Regions from separate parts of the Hydrogenophaga sedimenti genome, predicted to be linked through region 1. Evidence: predicted binding sites of a transcription regulator. Region 1 holds the regulator's gene; the other holds the start of a gene.
What was found. Region 1 encodes HrcA, which represses chaperone genes, less so after heat shock. Its sites were predicted from a motif close to TTAGCACTCNNNNNNNNNGAGTGCTAA; they were not measured.
Positions count from the first base shown of each region.

Region 2: a site for HrcA is predicted at 3,639-3,665, ahead of groES (co-chaperone GroES). Genes of this name have one in related genera too.

Region 1 covers NZ_JBPZHA010000004.1:140,862-148,756, reverse strand. The annotation lists gene ACS5NL_RS07960 (dynamin family protein) at 1-451, shown strand, start outside; gene mutY (A/G-specific adenine glycosylase) at 448-1,521, shown strand; gene rapZ (RNase adapter RapZ) at 1,534-2,478, opposite strand; gene recN (DNA repair protein RecN) at 2,475-4,118, opposite strand; gene ACS5NL_RS07940 (NAD kinase) at 4,168-5,085, opposite strand; gene hrcA (heat-inducible transcriptional repressor HrcA) at 5,184-6,203, shown strand; tRNA gene ACS5NL_RS07930 (tRNA-Ile) at 6,264-6,340, shown strand; tRNA gene ACS5NL_RS07925 (tRNA-Arg) at 6,368-6,444, shown strand; gene greB (transcription elongation factor GreB) at 6,521-7,078, shown strand; gene ACS5NL_RS07915 (RelA/SpoT family protein) at 7,088-7,895, opposite strand, start outside.
Region 2 covers NZ_JBPZHA010000006.1:103,666-111,560, forward strand. The annotation lists gene ACS5NL_RS11660 (carotenoid biosynthesis protein) at 1-1,902, opposite strand, end outside; gene ccoG (cytochrome c oxidase accessory protein CcoG) at 2,003-3,436, opposite strand; gene groES (co-chaperone GroES) at 3,757-4,047, shown strand; gene groL (chaperonin GroEL) at 4,093-5,739, shown strand; gene ACS5NL_RS11680 (MFS transporter) at 5,829-7,046, opposite strand; gene ACS5NL_RS11685 (C13 family peptidase) at 7,125-7,895, shown strand, end outside.

The sequences.
Region 1 (7,895 bases):
CGAGTACAGCTTCTCGCTGCAACCGCCCACGCCGCCCCAGCTGCAGCAGTACCTCAAGGACCTCGATCTGATCGAGAAAAGCCATCTGCAGTACCTGAGCCTGGGCAATGCCTTGCGGCTGGCCCAGCCGGAGTTCGGTGAGCGCCTGGCGCGCGCGCTGATGAGCCGCCTGCGCGTGGTCAACGACACAGCGGTGAACGCGGTCGAGCTGTGGAACAAGTCCGCGGCTGCCCAGCTGGACGCGCAGCTGCGTGAGCGGCGCCGCAACTTCAGCCGCCGCATCGAGGCGGTTTCGCGCATCCAGCAGGCGGCCAGCGGGCTGGACGAACGCATCCGCGAGCTGCAGTCGCAGCAGACCGAGCTGCACCTGATGGAAGCCAAGCTCGCCGAGCTGACCGAGCAGCTGCTGGCGCCGGTCGAAGAAGACACCGCCGAAGCCGTCGCGGCATGAGCCCGCCGGTGCGGGACCTGCGGCGCTTCGCGCCGGCCCTGATCCGCTGGCAGCGCGAAAGTGGCCGCCATGGCCTGCCCTGGCAGGGCACGCGAGATCCCTACCGCGTCTGGCTCTCCGAGATCATGTTGCAGCAGACGCAGGTCGCGGCCGTGATCGGCTATTACGACCGTTTTCTGCTCCGTTTTCCGGACGTGCGCTCTCTGGCCGCCGCGACCTCGGATGAGGTGATGGCGCAGTGGAGTGGCCTTGGCTACTACAGCCGGGCGCGCAACCTGCACCGCTGCGCGCAGCAGGTGGTGGAGATTCACTGCGGGGTGTTTCCTGTCCAGGCGGCGGAACTGGAGCAGCTGCCGGGCATCGGCGCCTCGACCGCTGCGGCGATTGCCGCCTTCTGCCACGGCGAGCGGATCTCGATCGCCGACGGCAATGTGCGCCGGGTGCTCAGCCGTTTGCTGGCCTTTGGCGGCGACCTTTCGGCGGCTGGTCCGCAGCGCGAGATGTGGGACCTGGCGCAATCGCTGCTGCCAGCATCGCCGGTGCCACAAGACATGGTGGCGTACACGCAGGGGCTGATGGACCTGGGTTCGGGCGTCTGCTCGCGGACGCGGCCTTCCTGCGAGAAGTGTCCGGTGGCCGACCTGTGCGCCGCGAAACATCAGGGCACGACGGACCGGTACCCGGTCAAGACCCGCAAGGTCGCGCGCCGCCACGAAAGCTGGTGGCTGCTGGTGCTGCGGCGCTCTGTTGCCGGTGGTTCGGCGCAGGTCTGGCTGGAGCGGCGGCCGGCGAAGGGCATCTGGGCCGGTTTGTTCTGTGTGCCGGTGCTGGCCGATGAGGCGGCGGCCCTCGCCGTTGCCGGTGTGGACCCGGCAGCGGCGCAAGCCCTGCCGGCGGTGTCGCATGCGCTCACGCACCGCGAGTTGCGGCTGCATCCCGTGCTGGTGGATGTGGCGCCGGGCGGTCCGTGGCCGGTCTCGACGGAGGGGCAGTGGGTGGCGCTGGACAACCTCGCGGCCTGCGGTCTGCCAGCCCCGGTGCGTGCGCTGCTGGAGCGGCTGCCCGCCTGAGGCGGCGGCCGGTCAGTGGGCGGGAGGGGTGGATGCCGCCCGTGCCGCCACGGGCCAGCTGTCGAGCTCGCGGTGCCGCAGGCGTGTCGCCCATTCGGCAGAAAACGCCTTGGCCAGCTGCTCGACCAGGTAGACGGAACGGTGCTGCCCGCCGGTGCAGCCGATGGCGACGGTCACGTAGCTGCGGTGGTCCCGCAGCATCTGGGGCAGCCAGTGGCGCAGGAAGCCGCCGATCTGCTGCTCCATCTGGGCCACTTCCGGCTGGATGGCCAGGAAACCGGCGACCGGGGCGTCGCGCCCGGTGAGCGGACGCAGCAGCGGTTCGTAGTGCGGGTTGGGCAGCATGCGCACGTCGAACACGAAGTCGGCGTCCATCGGAATGCCGCGCTTGAACGCGAACGACTCGAAGACCAGGGTCAGCGGCACCTGCTGCACGCCGAGCACGTCCTTGATCTGGCTGCGCAGTTCGGCCGCGCGGATCAGGCTGGTGTCGAGCACCAGGGCCTGGTCCCGCAGTTCGGAGAGCAGCTCGCGTTCGTATTCGATCGCGTCGGTCAGCGCGCGGTGCTCGTCGTCGGAGGTCTTGAGCGACAGAGGGTGCCGGCGGCGGGTCTCGGAGAAGCGCCTGACCAGGGTGTCGGTGGTCGCATCGAGAAACACCGTGGTCAGGTGGATGGTCATGCCCGGCTGGTGCCGGATCGCGGCCAACCGCGCGGGCAGCCCGGGCAGCGAGGCAGCGCTGCGCACGTCCATGGCGATGGCGACCTTGCTGGCGCGGTGGCTCTGTTCCAGCGCGATGAAGGAGGCCAGCAACTCGGGCGGCAGGTTGTCGACGCAGTAGTAACCCAGGTCTTCGAGGGCGGTGAGGGCGATCGACTTGCCCGAACCGGACATGCCGGTGATCAGCACCAGTTCAAGGATCTCCTGCGCGCGGGGCGTTGCGGTGGCGGTGTTCATGCGGCGAGCAGCTCACGGGCGTGGGCGAGCGAGACTTCGGAGCGGTCGTTGCCGCCGAGCATGCGCGCCAGTTCGGCGACGCGCACTTCGTCGGTGATCGCGGACACGGTGCTATGGGTGGTGGTGCCGCTCAGGCGTTTGCTGACCAGCAGGTGGTGGTCGCCACAGGCCGCGACCTGGGGCAGGTGGGTCACGGCCAGCACCTGGCGGTCGCGGCCGAGCTGCCGCAGCAGCTGCCCCACGGTGTGGGCCACGGCACCGCCGATGCCCGAGTCGACCTCGTCGAAGATCAGGGTCGGGGCCTGCCCCAGCTGGCTGGTGACGACCGAGATCGCCAGCGCGATGCGCGAGAGTTCGCCGCCCGAGGCGACCTTGCCGACAGGGCGGGCGGCGACACCGGCATGGCCGGCGACGAGGAATTCGACCTGTTCCCAGCCGTGGGCCTGCGGCTCGTCCAGCTTCTGCAGTGCGACCTCGAAACGGCCACCCTGCATGCCCAGCGTCTGCATCGCTGCGGTGACGGCTTTCGAGAGCTTGGGCGCGGCCTGTTGCCGCTGCTTGCCCAGGCGGGCCAGTTCGGTGTCGAAGGACTTCCAGGCGCCGCGTTCGGCGGCCTTGAGCGCATCGAGGTCCATGGCCTGGCCAACGCCCTCAAGTTCTTTTTTCCAGCCTTCCAGCAGCTCGGCCAGTTCCTCTGGCGGGCGGCGGTAGCGGCGCGCGAGCGACAGCCATTGCGACAGCCGCTGATCGAGTGCCTCAAGTCCGCTCGGGTCGAGATCGGTGTCGCGTTCGTAGTGGTGCAGGCTGCGCACCGAGTCCTCGACCTGCGCGAGCGCCGCCTGCAGGGCTTCGATGGGGCCGTTGAACATCGGCTCCAGGTGTGCCTGGCCCTGCAACAGGCCCAGCGCGCGGTGGATCAGGGCGGCTGCGCTGCCTTCGTCGTCGTCCAGCGCAGCGGCCGCGCTGCGGGCCGCGTCCTGCAGCCCCTGCGCGTTGGCCATGCGGCTGTGTTGGGCGTTGAGTTCTTCCCATTCGCCGGCGCGCGGCTGCAGTTTGTCCAGTTCGCCGATCTGCCAGGACAGCCGGTCGCTTTCCTGCTGCAGGGTGTTCTGGCGCTCGGTCGCGCTTTCCAGCGCCTTGCGGGCCTGGCGCCAGGCGCCCCACAGTGCCGCCGCGGTCGAGGTGTCGACGCCGGCGTAGGCGTCGAGCAGGCCGCGCACCGCGTCGGCCCGGGTCAGGCTCTGCCAGGCGTGCTGCCCGTGGATGTCGACCAGGTGGTCGGCCAGGATCTTGAGCTGAGCCATGGTGGCCGCGCTGCCGTTGATCCAGCCGCGGCTGCGGCCCTCGGTGTCGACCGTGCGGCGCAGCAGCAAGGCGTCGTCGGCCTGGAAGCCTTGCTCGTCGAGCCATGGCTTGAGCGAGGCCGGCGTGTCGAACTCGGCAGCCACTTCGCAGCGGGGGGCGCCTTCGCGCACCACGCCGCTGTCGCTGCGGGCGCCCAGGGCCAGCTGGAGCGCGTCGATGAGGATGGATTTGCCGGCGCCGGTTTCGCCCGTGAGCACGTTGAAGCCCTGGTCCAGTTCGAGGTCCAGGGCGGGCACGATGACGAAATCACGCAGGACGATGCGTCGCAGGCTCATGGGCGATTCGGAACAAACGGAGGTTGAGAGCCCCGTATTCTGAACGCTCTCACGCGCCTTCGTTCCAGTGCAGCTTCTTGCGCAGGGTGTCGAAGTAGCTCCAGCCCAACGGATGGAGCAGGCGCAGTGTGTGTTCCGAGCGCCGGACCACGATGCGGTCGCCGTGCAGCAGGCTGGTGAGCGACTGCATGTCGAAGTTGGCGCTGGCGTCCTTGCCCGAGACGATCTCGACCGCCACCTCGCAATGCGCAGGCAGCACGATGGGGCGGTTGGACAGGGTGTGCGGTGCGATCGGCACCATGATCCAGCCGCCGACGGCCGGATGCAACAGCGGGCCGCCGGCCGAGAGCGAATAGGCGGTGGAACCGGTGGACGAGGCGATGATCAGGCCGTCGGCGCGCTGGTTGGCCACGAAATGGCCGTCGACCTCGACCCGCAGCTCGATCATGCTGGCCACGCCGCCGCGGTTGACCACCACGTCGTTGAGCGCCGTGGCCTCGAACACGCAGCGCCCGTCGCGCCAGACGCTGGCGGCCATCAGCGCGCGGGGGTCTTCCTCGAACTCGCCGCGCAGGATGGCTCGCAAGTTGTCGCGGTAGCTCTCCAGCGGAATGTCGGTGATGAAGCCCAGGCGCCCCTGGTTGATGCCCACCAGCGGCACACCGTAGCGAGCCAGCTGCCGTCCGATGCCCAGCATGGTGCCGTCGCCACCGATCACCAGCGCCAGGTCGATGGTCTTGCCCATCGCCGGCACATCCAGCGCCGGGTACTGCAGCAGGCCGGTGTTGAGCGCGGTTTCCTGTTCCAGCGAAACCTCGCAGCCTTCGTCGTGCAGGAACTCGGCCAGCTCTTCCACCACCTTGCGAGAACCCGGTGCCTGGTATTTGCCGACCACGGCAACGTGTGCGAATCGCTGGCGTTTCCCCGGTGAGGGGGCCGCTTGGCGGCTGGAATCTGGCTGGGTCATGCACAAATTACAACATAGGGGGCCGCTGTGTCTCGCCCCCCACAAACCCTTGCTCCGTGCGGGACCGCGCAAGGGTGTGTGGTCCGTAAAATGAAGCCATGCTGGACGATCGCTCCAAACTCCTTCTCAAGACCCTGGTCGAGCGCTACATCGCCGACGGCCAGCCGGTGGGCTCGCGCACGCTGGCCAAGGCGGCCGGCATGGAGCTGTCGCCGGCGACCATCCGCAATGTGATGAGCGACCTGGAAGAGCTGGGTCTGATCGCCAGTCCCCACACGTCCGCAGGCCGCATTCCCACGGCGCGCGGCTACCGGCTGTTCGTCGACACCATGCTCACAGTGCGGCGCGACGGATTCGCGAGCGCGCAGAGCATGGGGTCGGCCGGCATCGAGGCCGGTGACCAGCCGCAACGCGTGATCAGCCATGCCGCCCAGATGCTGTCGAGTCTGTCGCAGTACGTGGGCGTGGTGATGGCGCCGCGCCGCGCCTCTGTGTTTCGCCACATCGAATTCCTGAGCCTGTCGGACCGCCGTGTGCTGGTCATCCTGGTGTCGCCCGACGGCGATGTGCAGAACCGGATCATCCATACCCAGGTCAGCTTCAGTCAGTCCCAGTTGCTGGAGGCCGCCAATTTCCTCAATGCCCACTACGCGGGCCTGACGATGGAAGAGGTGCGCGGCCGGCTGCGCAACGAGGTTGAAGCCTTGCGCGGCGAAATCGCCTCGCTGATGCAGGCGGCCGTCGACATCGGCGCCGAAGCCGACACCCAGCAGGAGGACGTGGTGGTGTCGGGCGAGCGCAACCTGCTGTCGGTGAGCGAGTTCTCCAATGACATGGGACACCTGCGACAACTCTTCGACCTGTTCGAGCAGAAGACCCAGCTGATCCGCCTGATGGACGTGTCGTCGCAGGCCGATGGCGTGCGCATCTACATCGGCGGGGAGAGCCATGTCGTGCCGTTCGAGGATCTTTCGGTGGTCACCGCGCCGTATGAGGTGGATGGTCAGGTGGTGGGCACACTGGGCGTGATCGGGCCACAGCGCATGCCCTACGACCGCATGATCCAGATCGTCGATGTGACCGCCAAACTGGTGAGCAACGCGCTGAGCCACAAGTAGAACCGGGCCGCACACCGCGCCGCGATGCGGTCTCTGCCCCCCTACAATCCGGGCCTTGTCGGGCCGTTAGCTCAGTTGGTCAGAGCAGAGGACTCATAATCCTTTGGTCGTTGGTTCAAGCCCAACACGGCCTACCAAAAAACCGTGCTACAATGCATGTCTTCGCGGCTGTAGCTCAGCTGGATAGAGTACTTGGCTACGAACCAAGGGGTCGTGGGTTCGATTCCTGCCAGCCGCACCAAACGAAAAGCCCGCAGCCACAAGCTGCGGGCTTTTTTCTTTTCCGCTCCGAAACGTTCTCTTCGAGCCGTTCTTCCATGAGCAAAGCATTCACCCGCGAAACCGACTCCGACGCAGACGACGAGCTGCCCGAACCGGCGGTGCTGCCGACCGGGGTGAACTACATCACCCGGGCGGGTTACGACCGCCTGCGTGCCGAGTTGATGGCGCTGATCGACGAAGAGCGGCCACGCATCGTCGAGATCGTGCACTGGGCTGCGAGCAACGGTGACCGGTCCGAGAACGGCGACTACCTCTACGGCAAGAAGCGCCTGCGCGAAATCGATCGCCGCATCCGTTTCCTCACCCGCCGGCTCGAAATTGCCGAGGTGGTGGACAGTTCGCTGCACCATGGTGGCGACCAGGTGTTTTTCGGCGCCACCGTGACCTATGCGGACGACGATGGCAAGGAGACCACGGTGACCATCCTCGGTGTCGACGAGGCCGAGAGCGCGCGTCACGAGATCAGCTGGGTGTCGCCGGTGGCGAGAGCCTTATTGAAGGCCAGGGTCGGTGACCTGGTGCGTCTGGTGGTGCCTGGCGGCAGCCAGGAACTGGAAGTCCTGGCCGTCAGCTATCCGGCGCCCGCAGCCTGAGCCGGCGCGTCAGGCGGCCCGGAACCGCTGGGCCTTGATCACCGAGGGGGTGCGCTTGAGGCTGCGCAGCACCTCGGCCAGGTGTCCCCGGTCACGCACCGCGATCGAGAAGCGGATGTCGGTGGCGGTCTGGGCCGGTTCATCGCCCATGTCGACGTGGGTGATGTCGGCTTCGGCCGCCGCGATGGCCGAGGCCACCCGCGCCAGCACACCCTTGCCATCGGCCACGGTCACCACCACGGTGGTCTCGAACGGCCGCACCGGTTCGTCGGCCCATTCGACCTGCAGGAAACGCTCGCCATCGCGCGCCAGCAGGCGCCGGCCGGTCGGGCAGTCGTCGGAGTGCACGATCAGGCCTTCGCCTCGGCCAAGGTACCCGACGATGCGGTCACCGGGAATCGGCTGGCAGCAGCGCGCGTATTGCACCGACAGGCCTTCGCTGCCGTCCAGGCTGACCACACCCTGCGACACCGACTCGTCCTGCCCGGCGGCGTAGCGCTCGGTGCTGATGAGCACGGCATCAGGCTTGAGGCCGGTTTCGGACAGCAACACAGCCAGCTTCTTGCCGACCATGCTGGCGATGCGTTTGCCCATGCCGATGTCGGACAGCAGCTCTTCGCGCGACTTGTTGCCGGTGAAGCGCAGCAGCTTGTCCCAGGTGGCCTTGTGTTCGCCGTCTGCGGTCGGCAGGCTGGCGATGCCTTCGGAACGCAGTGCCTGCTCCAGCATGCGTTCACCCAGCTGGTGCGATTTTTCCTGCGCCAGGGTCTTGAGGTGGTGGCGGATCTTGGAGCGCGCGCGACCGGTCTTGACGAAG
Region 2 (7,895 bases), on a different contig from region 1:
GTTGGCCGTCTCCGGCCCCACCAGCCAGCGCGTCAGCGGCACCGGCAGATGCCGCAGCACCGGGAGGCGGATCGAGCGCGCCATCGCGTCCATCAGCGCACGCCCCAGCGGCGGCCGCACGTCCGGCTGGCCCGGCAGCAGCGTGGCCTGCGCCTGCACACGCTCGAACAGCACGGCGGCCTCGTCCATGGTCCAGGCCATCAGCTCGCGCCGCACGCCCAGCACATGGCCCATCACGTTCCAGGCGTGCAGATAGGCTTCTTCGTCCGCGCGCGGCAGCCCCAGGCCCAGGGTGCGCATGCCCTTGAGGAAGCTGTAGCTGAAGGTGAGCAGCGTGTAGGCCAGCTCCACCTGGTGGCAGGGCAGCCCCTGCGCGTCGACGTCCCAGCCGTGCGCCGACAGCGCCGAGAACATCGGGCCGGATGCGGCGTTCGCGGCCGACGGCAGCACCCGGCCACGCACCTGCTCCGGATCGCCGTGCAGGATCAGGTGGCGGATCGTCGCGTGGATCAGCCGCACCTTGAGCACCTGGGCCACGCCCGCGCCCTCCGGATCGGTCAGGCCGCCTTTCATCATCACCGGGAACACCATGGCCGCGGTCTGGCGGATGCGGTGTTCGGTGTGCTGCTCCAGCTGGCCGGCGATGTGCAGCACCTCGGCCAGTTGCGGCAGCTCGTAGCACTCGGGCAGGCTGGAGCAGAACAGCAGCGTGCACGACAGCGGCCCCTGCTCCATGAAGATGGCCTCGGCCCGCGCGACCTTGGCGGCATCGACCCAGTCGGGCAGGCGCCGGGCCTGCGCCACATAGTCCTGCAGGGCCTGCGTCACCGCCGGATCGGCCGGCGCGCCCTGCGCCCAGTCGCCCGCCAGCGCCGCGTTGTGGGTCCAGAGCGCCATCAGGCGGTTGGCCTGGCCGATGCGCTGCAGGCCCTCGCCGGTGGCCGCACCCCCCGTTTCCCAGGGACCGATCAGCGCCGCCACCGTGCGGTCGGCCAGCGGGTCGGCCACCCCCTGCATCGGCGCCAGGTCAGGCCCGGCGGCCTGCGGCACCCCGGCAGCCGCCGTCGCCGGACGCGACCAGCCGTACCACGCCGCCCAGGCCACCAGCACCGGCAGCCCCATGGCAAAAAAGGCAATCGCCCGGATCTCCACCGGGTGCCCCAGGAAGAACTGGAACACCAGGCCGGACGCATAGACCAGGATCGGCACCAGCACCGCCAGCGCCGCGCCATCGGCCGGCGGCGGCGAACGCCGCGGCGGCGCGATCGCCTGGAAGCTGCAGAGGATGAACAGCGCCACCGCCATCCAGCCCGCAAAACCCTGCAGCGTCTCGCCGAACCAGCCGCCGTCGGTCTTCTGCATGATCCAGGCCTTGAGCACGAAGACGAAATACGGATCGGCGCCGAGGTCGAAGGCCGTGATCACCATCGCCGCCAGCCAGGCCGTCAGCAGCCCGCTGCGCAGCGTGGGCTGCGTGTGCACCGGCTGGCGCCAGAGCATCAGCGAGGCCATCACGTAGCCGACCAGGCTGATCGCGAACCACATCAGCGGAATCGCCAGCGGCACGTCGCCCAGCCGCGGGCCGAGCACCTCGGTGTAGGTGTAGCGGCCGAAGAACCAGCCGCGGGTGGAGCCCATCTGCTCGGCGAACCAGCCCAGCGCCAGCGCCAGCCCGGTCAGCGCCCAGGCACCGCGCGCGCCCAGCAGCCGGTGGGCCGACCAGGCGCAGGCCCAGAACATCGCCACGCAGGCGAACACCAGCGCCAGGGTCAGCGTCGGGTACCGCCAGGCGGTGTGCGCCAGCAGCAGCACCGAGCCGGCGGCGGCCAGCCGGTACAGGAAGCGGTCGGTGGGGGAAAAGGAATCGGGGGAAGGGGCGGACGCGGAGGCAATGGACGACACCACAGGCAGCTTCTCTCAGTGCATGCGTTGACCCCCTGGACCGCAGGCATTGGACCCGAAGTGCGATGCGCATCACTACGGGTTTACCCGCAGTCATGCATCAACGCGGCACCAGGAAGGTCGTCTTCTCGTCCAGGCGGATCGCCGCCTCGTTCTGCGACTGCAGCCTGAACCGGATCGGGTGCGAGCCACTCGGGGCGCCCGGCGGGATCTGCACCCGCACCGCCAGCGTGCGCACCTCGGTCGGCAGCACCTCCACCGTCGGATCGGAGGCCAGCGTGATGCCGTCCATGCCCTCCACCGCCAGGGTCACCACCTGCTTGGCTTCGGTGGCGTTCATGATCTGCAGGCGGTACACGTTCTCGATGCGGCCCTGCTCGACCATGCGCGCCAGCGCGCCGCGGTCGCGGATCACGTCGACCTTCATCGGCACCCGCAGGGTCAGGCTCACCCCCACCGCCACCGCGATGGCGGCCAGGATGGCCGTGTAGACCAGCACCCGCGGACGCAGGGCGCGGCGGACGATCTGTGACTGGTCCCAGCCGCCGGTCATCGCGTTCTCGGTCGAGTACTTGACCAGGCCGGGCGCGTAGCCGAACTTGCCCATCACCTCGTCGCAGACGTCGGCGCAGGCGCCGCAGCCGATGCACTCGTACTGCAGGCCCTTGCGGATGTCGATGCCGGTCGGACAGACCTGCACGCACAGCGTGCAGTCCACGCAGGCACCCAGGCCTTTTTCCTGGTAGTCCACCTTCTTGCCACGCGAACCGCGAGGCTCGCCGCGGGCGGCGTCGTAGGTCACGATCAGCGTGTCCTTGTCGAACATCGCGCTCTGGAAGCGCGCATAGGGGCACATGTACTTGCAGACCTGCTCGCGCATGAAGCCGGCGTTGCCGTAGGTCGCGAAGCTGTAGAAGAAGATCCAGAAGGTCTGCCAGGCGCCCAGCGTGCCGGCCAGCATCTCGGCGCCCTGGTCGCGGATCGGCGTGAAGTAGCCGACGAAGGTGAAGCCGGTCCACAGCGCGAACACGATCCAGGCCAGGTGCTTGGCGCCGCGGCGGCCGAACTTGGCGCCGGAGAGCGGCGCGTCGTCCAGCCGGATGCGCGCCGCGCGGTCGCCCTCGATCTTCTTCTCGATCCACATGAAGATCTCGGTGTAGACCGTCTGCGGGCAGGCGTAGCCGCACCACAGCCGCCCGGCCACCGCCGTGAACAGGAACAGCGACAGCGCCGACATCACCAGCAGGCCGGTCAGGTAGATGAAGTCCTGCGGGTACAGCACCAGACCGCCCAGGTAGAAGCGGCGCGAGAGCAGGTCGAACAGCACCGCCTGGCGCCCGTTCCACTGGAACCAGGGCACGCCGTAGAACAGGATCTGGGTCAGCCAGACCAGCGCCCAGCGCCAGCGCACGAAGGTGCCGGTGACCGAACGCGTCTGGATCTTCTTGCGCGACTCGTACAGCGAGACCTCGATCTCGTCGGGCTCGACGTCGGGGGCAGGACTGGCGTCCGGGAGAACAGTGCTGTGGGACATGGGTCTATCTCGTGGTGGGTCACCAGACACCGTCCAAGATCCGTGCCAGCCCGCCCATTCCTGCAAAAACAGGCACTTGCGCGCGCTTTCGGCCACCACCGCCGTCACCCGCCACACCACAACCGCCATTTTTGGCAGTCATGGCAGTGAATGCCCTTATCGGCACAGACTCTATTGAAAACGGTGCGTCCCGCCCTTATCATTAGCACTCGCTGGAGTTGAGTGCTAACACCCGACTCCCAGTCGATCCGCGGGGCTTCGCCCCATGGCCAGTGGCCCCGCCCATCTGACCCCCAACTTTTTCCATCTCAGGAGATGCAATGAAACTTCGTCCTCTCGCCGATCGCGTGATCGTCAAGCGCATTGACAGCGAAACCAAGACCGCCTCCGGCATCGTCATCCCCGACGCCGCCGCCGAGAAGCCCGACCAGGGTGAGGTGATGGCCGTCGGCCCGGGCAAGACGAACGACAAGGGCGAGACCAAGGCCCTGACCGTCAAGGTCGGCGACCGCGTCCTGTTCGGCAAGTACTCTGGCCAGACCGTCAAGGTCGACGGCGACGAGCTGCTGGTCATGAAGGAAGACGACCTGTTCGCGGTCGTCGAGAAGTAATCCTTCTCTCATCCATCCCCATTTACTGAATCCGGAGAAATCAACATGGCAGCTAAAGACGTCATTTTCGGCGGCGAAGCCCGCGCACGCATGGTTGAAGGCGTGAACATCCTGGCCAACGCGGTCAAGACCACCCTGGGCCCCAAGGGTCGCAACGTGGTGCTCGAGCGCTCGTTCGGCGCCCCCACCGTGACCAAGGACGGTGTGTCCGTGGCCAAGGAAATCGAACTGAAGGACAAGCTCCAGAACATGGGTGCCCAGATGGTCAAGGAAGTCGCTTCCAAGACCTCCGACAACGCCGGTGACGGCACCACCACCGCCACCGTGCTGGCCCAGGCCATCGTGCGCGAAGGCATGAAGTACGTGGCCGCCGGCATGAACCCGATGGACCTCAAGCGCGGCATCGACCGTGCTGTCGAGTCCCTGATCGCCGAGCTGAAGAAGGCCTCCAAGCCCACCACCACCAGCAAGGAAATCGCCCAGGTCGGTTCCATCTCCGCCAACTCCGACTCCAGCATCGGCGACATCATCGCCAACGCGATGGACAAGGTCGGCAAGGAAGGCGTGATCACCGTGGAAGACGGCAAGTCGCTGCAGAACGAACTCGACGTGGTCGAAGGCATGCAGTTCGACCGCGGCTACCTGTCGCCCTACTTCATCAACAACCCCGAAAAGCAGTCCGCCCTGCTGGACAACCCGTTTGTTCTGCTGTTCGACAAGAAGATCAGCAACATCCGTGACCTGCTGCCCACGCTGGAAGCCGTGGCCAAGGCCGGCCGTCCGCTGCTGATCATTGCCGAAGACGTCGAAGGCGAAGCCCTGGCGACCCTGGTGGTCAACACCATCCGCGGCATCCTGAAGGTTGTCGCCGTCAAGGCTCCTGGCTTCGGCGACCGCCGCAAGGCCATGCTGGAAGACATCGCCATCCTGACCGGCGGCAAGGTGATCGCCGAAGAAATCGGCCTGACCCTGGAAAAGGTGACCCTGGCCGATCTGGGCCAGGCCAAGCGCATCGAAGTGGGCAAGGAAAACACCACCATCATCGACGGCGCCGGCGCTGCCGCTGACATCGAAGCCCGCGTCAAGCAGATCCGCGTGCAGATCGAAGAAGCCACCAGCGACTACGACCGCGAAAAGCTGCAAGAGCGCGTGGCCAAGCTGGCCGGCGGCGTGGCCGTGATCAAGGTCGGCGCTGCCACCGAAGTCGAGATGAAGGAAAAGAAGGCCCGCGTGGAAGACGCCCTGCACGCCACGCGCGCTGCGGTGGAAGAAGGCATCGTCGCCGGTGGTGGCGTGGCCCTGCTGCGCGCCCGTCAGGCCGCTGGCACCATCAAGGGTGACAACGCCGACCAGGACGCCGGCATCAAGCTGGTCCTGAAGGCCATCGAAGCGCCCCTGCGCGAGATCGTGGCCAACGCCGGTGGCGAGCCGAGCGTGGTGGTCAACGCCATCCTGGGTGGCAAGGGCAACTACGGCTTCAACGCCGCCAACGACACCTACGGCGACATGATCGAAATGGGCATCCTGGACCCGACCAAGGTGACCCGCACCGCGCTGCAGAACGCCGCTTCCGTGGCGTCCCTGATGCTGACCACCGAGTGCATGGTTGCCGAGTCCCCCAAGGACGACGCACCGTCCATGGGTGGCGGTGACATGGGCGGCATGGGCGGCATGGGTGGCATGGGCATGTAATTGCCTCCCCCGGCCTGAGGGCTCCGGCCCTCACCCGAACCCAAAGCCCCGCAAGGCAACTTGCGGGGCTTTTTTCATGGCCGGCGAGGTCAGGCGTTGCGGTGCGGACCGGCCAGCGCGTCGCGCTCGGCCAGCGGCCGGAACAGCCGCCACCACGCCAGGCTGATGCCGATGGTGCCCAGGCCGCCGAGCACCACCGAGCCGACCGGGCCGAAGGCGGCCGCCGTCACGCCGGACTCGAATTCGCCCAGCTGGTTGCTGGCGCCGATGAAGAGCGTGTTGACCGCCGCCACACGGCCCCGCATCTGGTCCGGCGTTTCCAGCTGCACCAGGGTCTGCCGCACCACCACGCTGACCATGTCGGCCGCGCCGGACACCGCCAGCGCCAGCAGCGACAGCCAGAACGAGGTCGACAGGCCGAACACCACCATGCACAGCCCGAAGACGGCCACCGCCACCAGCAGCTTGCGGCCCACGCGCCGCTCCAGCGCGAAGTGCGACAGCACCAGACCGGCCGCCAGCGCACCGACCGCCGGTGCCGAGCGCAGCACGCCCAGCCCTTCGGGACCGACGTGGAGGATTTCCTTGGCAAAAATCGGCAGCAGCGCGGTGGCTCCACCCAGCAGCACCGCAAACAGGTCCAGCGACACCGCCCCCAGCAGCACCGGGTGGCCCCACACGTAGCGCACACCGGCCAGCAGCGTCGACATGCTGACCGGTTCGCGCGCCACCGGCTGGCGCTCGTAGCGCACCCAGAGGCAGGCCAGCGCCGCGCCGCAGAACAGCGCCGTGCAGACGAGGTAGACCGCGTTCACGTCGACCGCAAAGATCAGCCCGCCGATGGCCGGCCCGCCGATGATGGCCGCCTGCGTGCCGGTGGAGGTGACCGCGGTCGCGCGGGCCAGCAACGGCGCCGGCACCAGCGAGGGCAGCAGCGCCTGCTGGGCCGACATCTGGAACGGCCGGATCGCCCCCAGCATCGCCGACAGCACCAGCAGCCATTCGCGCGACACCGCGTGCGCCAGTGTGCCGGCCACCAGCAGGACCGCCACCGCCGCCTGCGCGGACAGGCACAGGGCCACGATGCGCGCCCGGTGGAAGCGGTCGGCGGCGTGACCGGCCAGCAGCGTGGTCATCAGCGCCGGCACGAACTGGAACAGCCCGACCAGGCCCAGGTCCCAGGCGCTGGCGGTCAGCTCGTACATGTGCCAGCCGATGGTCAGCATCAGCATCTGCGTGCCCGCGACCGCCGCCACCCGGGCGCACCAGAAGCGGACAAAGGAGGGGTGGGCGAGCAGTTCGGGCATGCGTTCGAGGCTAGCACGCACCCCGAACCCCTCATGCGCTGAACGACAATGCACCGTCAGCTGTCACACCCTCCTCGCATGACCACCGATCAACAGCCGCCCGCCCCCGACACGCCCCCCGAAACACCGCCACCGATCCCCGAGCCACCACCGCTTGCCGAGCAGCGACCAGCGCCCGCCGGCCCGTCCTGGCGACGCTGGTGGACCGAAAGCCTGCGCGCCATGCTGCTGCGCCCGCTGCGCGAGCTGCCGGCACAGGTCGGGCCGCTCACCATGGCCGCCGTGCTGGCGATGGCCGCCTTGCTGATCCTGGCGGCCGACCGCGCAGCCTATCCCCAGGCGGTGGACTTCTCGCCGTATGGCTGGGTCTGGAGCCAGATCCACCTGCTCTTTCCGCTGGCGCTGGTCTGGTGGGTGTTTTCGTCCACGCGCCGCGGCCTGCGACACGCCAGCCCGGTCGCCGCCTGGGTGCTGCTCAGCCAGCTGGCCCTGATGGGTCCGGCGCTGCTGATGCGCGGCCTCGCGGTCCTCAACGGCCATGGCTGGACGCCCGCGCTGGCCCGCCAGGAATGGGTCGGCTGGTCCTTGTGGGGGCTGTGCCTGCTGTGGGCCCTGCTCATCTTCTGGCGGCTGGCGCAGGCGCTGCACCAGTGGCGCGCCGTGCGCCTGGGTTTGCCGTTGCTGGCCCTGGGTCTGCTGGTGTTGCAGAGCTGGACATTGCGCACCTCCTCCTGGGAGCCGCGACAGAATGCCGAAGAGGGGGACCGTCCCCAGCTGAGCCTGAGCCAGCCGGTGTTCATGGCCCAGGAAGCGCTGCTGCAGAAGACCCTGTCCGGCCTCGAGGAACGC